Regions from separate parts of the Lactococcus lactis genome, predicted to be linked through region 1. Evidence: riboswitches for the same ligand, from Rfam matches in the RefSeq annotation. Region 1 holds a riboswitch; the other holds the start of a gene.
The links. Region 1 has a riboswitch for thiamine pyrophosphate ahead of thiM (hydroxyethylthiazole kinase). Riboswitches for the same ligand answer to the same signal wherever they lie in the genome.

Region 1 (3,149 bases):
TTAGAGTCATAAGTACTGACAGAACCATCTGTCATCAATAAATAATCTCTGACCAGTTCTCCATTACCATGTCCCCCTTTAATCAGCACATTTTTAGCACCTAACTTTTGAATATCATGAAGGGCTTTTAAAATTTCCTTTTCGTCAATAATTTTATAGCCACACATAACCTCTGCCTCTTCCAAATTGGGAGTGACCAATTCTGCTAAAGGTAACAATTCATTTTTTATCAAATCAATGGCTTCTCTTGTCAAAAGAATTGCCCCGCCTTTAGCCACCATTACTGGATCCACCACCAAATGCTTCGGTTTATATTTTTTCAAGCCTTGAATTACCGCTTCAACTTGAGCAGTATCAAAAAGTGCCCCCGTTTTAGCTGCCGAAATTTCCAAATCAGAAAATACTGAGTCAAATTGAGCCAAAATAAAAGCTTTATTTGTCGGTAAAATTTCTTGTACTCCATAGGTATTTTGCGCTGTCAACCCTGTCACAATTGTTGCCGAATATACTTTTTGATTATGAAAAGTTTTTAGGTCAGCATTAATACCAGCCCCACCAGAAGAATCAATTCCAGCGATTGTCACAACTTGAGAAACATCAATCATTTCTTTTTCTCCCTTATATAACCTCTTGCGTCGCTTGATAAATTTTATCAAGAAGACGATTCACAAAATTTCCTGGTAGATTTTCTACTTGCTCAGTAGCTTTCACACCAGATTCACCGAAGAATTCTGTCGCTTCATAAGCCGCCTTAAATAAATCATCAGATACAGCCGCAAAAGTTCCAACAATTGCTGACAACATATCCCCACAGCCAACATTAATTTTAAAAAGTGGACTATCAGTTTCAACAAATAGTTCCTCAAACCCATTAGAAATAACATCAACTTTTCCAGTTTGAATAATGACTGCCCCTGTTTTTTGAGCAGCAACTCGCGCGTGCTCAACTTCTAAATTTGACTCAAGTGCATCAATTCCTTTGTTCAAGCTTTCTTTATCAGCAAACCAAGCAATTTCCGCTGAATTCCCACGAATGATATCAAATTTCACCTCTTGCATTAATCTTTTGACAAAATTTGCTCTAAAAGGGACATTGACAGCAACTGGGTCCAAAATTAAAGGTTTGTGCTTTTGATTTGCTAACTGACAAATAGTCAAAAAAAGCGGATAATCCTTTTCTGAAATGGTTCCAATATTAACCACTACAGCATCTGCAATTTCAACTAAAGTTTCACTTTCTGAAATTTCCGCAGTCATTAATGGTGAACCACCAGCAAAACTAATCGCATCCGCAACTCTTTGTGGAGTTACAAAATTCGCTAAATTTAAGATAAGTGGTTGTTTTTCTTGAATCTTTTCTAAAATTGACATCAAAAAACTCCTTTATAGACACAAGGAGGGCTCTAGTATGATAAGAAAGTAAGCTAAAAGATTTTCATAAAGAAAATACAATTAAAACTCGGACACATTCTTACGCAGGTCTTAACCTGTTCAAGTCTGATGGTCTTTCTCAACCGGTAATTTTAGTTTTTACCAGTACCCATTGTGTTATTGATTTATTTTTAAAACTACAACTACTTTAACATATTTAAACTAAAAAAACTAATTTCGCAAATATACAAAAGAAAAAACCTAGCCCAAAAGGCAGGTTTTTCTTATTTTTTATACTCATCAATATGAGGGTCAACACTTTCTTCTTGACGATTAGTTTTTACCCAATCATTTTTAGAGTTGAAATATCGAATGGCTGACTGTGGATAAATTTGAGTTAAAATAAGTAGAAATTTCGTCAGATTAACCGTATCTTTCACTACATCCCACACCCTTGTTTTTTCTTGAGATTTTCCTTTGTTATAAAGAATAGCCCATACAAAATTCACAAAGATAATATAAATTGACATCACGATAAAAAGCACAACAACAATTTTAAGTGATTGAGTAATCCCTGATAGGATAGCAGAATTAACAATCATAATCAGTGTATAAATTACAATGATATATTCAATCCCCATTAACCAAGGTTTCAGTAGGGTCATCAATAATTCAAACTTCTGTTTATTCTGCAATTTTTTTGACCGAATCGTCGGTAAAATATATTTTGAAGATTGGATATTTCCCTGCGCCCATCGCACTCGTTGTTTAACCAAAGCTTCATTATCATTGATAATCCCTGTTTGTTCAATGTAAATATCATCAAATTGAGCATTTTTAACTTCAATATCTGACAGAAACAGACGGGTTGATAAATCAAAATCTTCCACAAGAGAATCTGTCCAAGGGTCTTCATTCAATGCCTGAAGAGTACTTAATTTACAGAACTGTCCATTTCCACCAAAAGCAACTGTATTGGTCAAAGTCCGAAACATCTGTGTCGCATTGATAATTTCAGAAAATTCCAAGTCTTGTGAAGCATCTTTAAGCAAATTGGCAACACGAACCTTGGATTGCAAACCAGTAAGCTTAGCATCATGATTGAAAACCATATTTACTTTTTCAAAATAATTGTTATCAAGTTTTGTATCGGCATCAATTATCGCAATAAGAACATCCTCCGGAGCAATTCCAGCTTCTTGAATTTGCTCACTAATTTGATAATAAGCCCAATTCAAAGCCGTCCCTTTTCCTTTTTGCGCATTAGGTTTAATACGTCTTAGAACATTCAATCGAGAATCTTGAATTTCAGAAATTTTTTCTAAGCTCCGATCATCACTTGCATCATCAATAACAGTTACTACCAAATTCTCATAATTATTTTTCAAAATACTTTTCAAAGTCGTTTGAATAACCAATTCTTCATTCAAACACGGAATCAAAACATAAATATGAAATTGTTTTTTTATTTTCTCATCTTTGAAATCTAATGCTGTTATCTTTTGTCTTTTATTATATGAATACCACAAAATAACGACTTCTACCGTATAGTAAAGAAATACGAAAACTGAAAAAATAAAGAAAATATAATTGATACGGTCAAAAATATCAAAAACCAAATAACTTTGTTTCCAATAATGATATCTTACAATATATAAATAGAGGAAAGGCAAGCTTGAACCAATATATAGCAATATCTTCGTTCTTGGTCTGATAAATTTTTTCAAACCTGTATAGATTGTCAAAAGCATAATCACAACAACTTCAAAAATTTGTAG
Region 2 (3,149 bases), 970 kb from region 1:
CACAATGTTCCGATAACTAACATAAGCAGGTGTCCTACAATATTTATGATAAAAGCAGGGATGGTCTTATAATTAATTTGATGAAGGCCAAAAGAAATAAGGGTTCCCATTATTAAAAAGGCAATTAGAAAACCACCTGTTGGACCAAAAAGAACCGCAATTCCTGATGTCCCTCCAGTGAATACGGGAATTCCAATAAATCCTAGCAGGAGATAGAGTAAGATGGCAAAAAAAGTTTCACGCGCTTTTAGTACTGTGGCAACAAGTCCTACGGCAAGTGTTTGTAAGGTGACGGGCACAATACCAATTGGGATAGACAGAGGAGAGAGAACTGCAATAATTGCTGCACCAAGAGCAATTAGGGTTAAAGAATATAATTTTGTATTTTGCATTAAGAATCCTTTGTTTTATGTATAAAATAAAATATACTAAAAAAGAAGAATTTTTGCAAACTCTTGCTCTAATAAACAAAAAATTACTGACAGAAATTCTGTCAGTAATTTTATTCTCTAATTTCGACAAATTGAGCATGAACAAAGTCAGCGAGAACTTTAGGAGCGATTTTTATGCTACGCCCAACTTCGCCAGCTGAACAAACGATAAAGTCGTGCTCTAAGGCAATAGAATCAATAAAAATTGGGAATTTTTTATTTTGCCAAATCCCTACAGGATTATTTGCACCGTGAATATAACCTGTCGTTTTTTGCAAGTCTTTTTGAGGAATCATGCTTACTTTTTTATTGCCCGAAACTTTGGCCAATTTTTTTTCTGATAAATGCTCTGTCAGTGGAAGAATACCAATGACAGGACCAGTTTTATCGCCGATTAGTGCTAGGGTTTTATAAATATCACTGCGACTGATATCCACAGGGAGGCTATTACTTTCTAAAGCGTTAATTGCAAGTCCAGTATGCTCAATTTTTGCCTTATCAAGAATTTGTTCTACAAGTGTTTTCTTTAATTTTTGCTTTTTAGACATAGCTTTATTATAGAAGAATTTATGCTGACTGACAAGATAAAGTAATTTTACTGACAGATTTTATTTTTTGTAAAAGTTACTGACAGATTTTATTAGTAATTGCTATAAATGAAAAGTTTAGGGAATTTTTTGACGAAAATGATCAAAATGACAAATGCAGCAATAGCAGTAAAAATTGCACTGATTCCATTGACAGCAAGAGAATAAGCCACGGCTCCCCAGCCTTTCCAAGCGTATTGGCTCCAGAAAATGATTCCGGCAATAAAATGGAAGAAGTATTTAAGAAGAACAGCAACAAAAGTTCCCAAAAGAACTGGTACAAGTTTTAGAGGGGCTGTTTTTTGGCGGAAAAGTCCAGCAATTCCAAGTGAAACAGGGGCGATGAGATATTCAAGAAAAGCTTGAGACAAGGTTAAAATATAAGCGTGTCCAGTAATCATTGACAGAATTCCCCAGATTAATCCACCGACAAGTCCAGCTGTTAGGCCGCGACGAAAACTGAGAATAAGAATTGGGATACAGGCGATTTCAACAATAATCCAGCCATAAACAGTATTTGGAATAAGGCTGATGATGAAGGCGAGTGCCGCCATGAAGGCAATTTCCGTTAATAAACGGACATTGAACTTAGAATTAGACATAAAAAAAAACTCCTTTTTGATGCGCACAAAAGGAGGGTTAGAAATTAGACATTTGTCTTAACACATTCCTACGCTGGCATTACCCAGATCAGGTCAGATGGTATTTCTCGCTACTGACAGTTTTGTCAATAGACCCATTGTGCAAATATTTATTTTTACTCTTTAAGTTTAGCATATTTTAAGTTGAAAAGCATTTTTTTAAGATTGTTAATCTATTTTATAAATTAAACTTAAAAAATATTTAAGGCAACATAAAAAATCAATAATTCAAAAAAAACGAAAGTCTGTTAGAATAAGTCTATACACAAATTCGGACAAAATAAAAGCGGTCGAGTAAGTAATTGTGAAGGTCAGCACAGAGAGCTTGTAGCGGTGAGAGCAAGCCTGAGTGAAGCAATGAAAATGGCTTGATAAGCGTAGCAAGAGTGAGGTTTAACTAAGCTCTTGACGGAATGGTTCTCGTTATTGAACTTGAAAGTTGCCTTTGGAATCTGAAAATTTTCAGTGAACTAAAAAGTGCTTAAATCAAGAATGGTACCACGATATAGCTCGTTTCTTTATATGAAATGAGCTATTTTTATTTAGCATGAGCGCTTTATCTTGAAGAATTTGTTTAGTATTAGAAAAATTAACAGGTGCACGGTTAATTTTTCTAATAGATGTAAAAGTTTATCAAAAGGGGAATAATTGATTTTGAAAAATAAATCAATTAGAAAAAAGGGAGAAGAAATGAATCCAAGAAACAGAAATATTTTAATTGTCGTTATTGTTGTTGTAATTGTTGCTATCGCTGCATTTTTCGGTTTTAATCATAAATCTGGTGAAAGTAAAACGGCAAATAAAACTGTGAATATTGGAATAATGACAGGAACAAAAGAAGATGATGCCATTTGGTCAACTGTTTCTAAAACAGCTAAAGATAAATATGGAATTACTTTAAAATTCACTCATTTTACAGATTATACACAACCAAATACAGCTTTGAAAAACGGCGATATTGATTTGAATGCCTTCCAACATTATGCTTTCTTGAATGCTTGGAATAAAGCTAATGACGGTGATTTGAAAGCAATTGGTAATACAACAATTTCACCAATTCGTCTTTATTCTAAAAAAATTACTTCATTGAGCCAAATTAAATCAGGAGATACAATTGCAGTACCTAATGACGCTTCAAATGAAAGTCGCGCACTTTATGTCTTGAAGAATGCTGGTTTGATTGGCCTTTCTGTATCAGGTGATACACTTGCGACAGTCAAAGATATTAATTCAAATCCAAAAAATTTGGTCATTAAAGAATTAGATGCGGCACAAACACCGCGTGCGCTTGATTCAATTACAGCGGCAGTAATTAATGACGATTTTGCAACAACAGCAAAATTAACGGTTGAAGAGTCTATTTATACTGAACCTGTAAACAAAGATAGCGAGCAGTGGATTAATATCATCGTTGCAAATAAAAAAGATGCTAATAACAAAATTTATAAAGAAGTTGTCAAAGCCTACCAAACTGAAGCAACGAAAAAAGC

Region 2: linked by a shared signal. The riboswitch ahead of thiT (energy-coupled thiamine transporter ThiT) and the one ahead of thiM (hydroxyethylthiazole kinase) in region 1 are both predicted to bind thiamine pyrophosphate.

What each region holds. Positions count from the first base shown of each region.
Region 1 is NZ_CP118969.1:1,284,213-1,287,361, forward strand. Features, by position in the region: gene thiD (bifunctional hydroxymethylpyrimidine kinase/phosphomethylpyrimidine kinase) at 1-605, opposite strand, end outside; gene thiM (hydroxyethylthiazole kinase) at 619-1,371, opposite strand; TPP riboswitch at 1,452-1,554, opposite strand; gene PYW37_RS06470 (glycosyltransferase family protein) at 1,656-3,149, opposite strand, start outside.
Region 2 is NZ_CP118969.1:310,998-314,146, forward strand. Features, by position in the region: gene PYW37_RS01680 (biotin transporter BioY) at 1-392, opposite strand, end outside; gene PYW37_RS01685 (aminoacyl-tRNA deacylase) at 503-979, opposite strand; gene thiT (energy-coupled thiamine transporter ThiT) at 1,072-1,620, opposite strand; TPP riboswitch at 1,669-1,768, opposite strand; gene PYW37_RS01695 (MetQ/NlpA family ABC transporter substrate-binding protein) at 2,350-3,149, shown strand, end outside.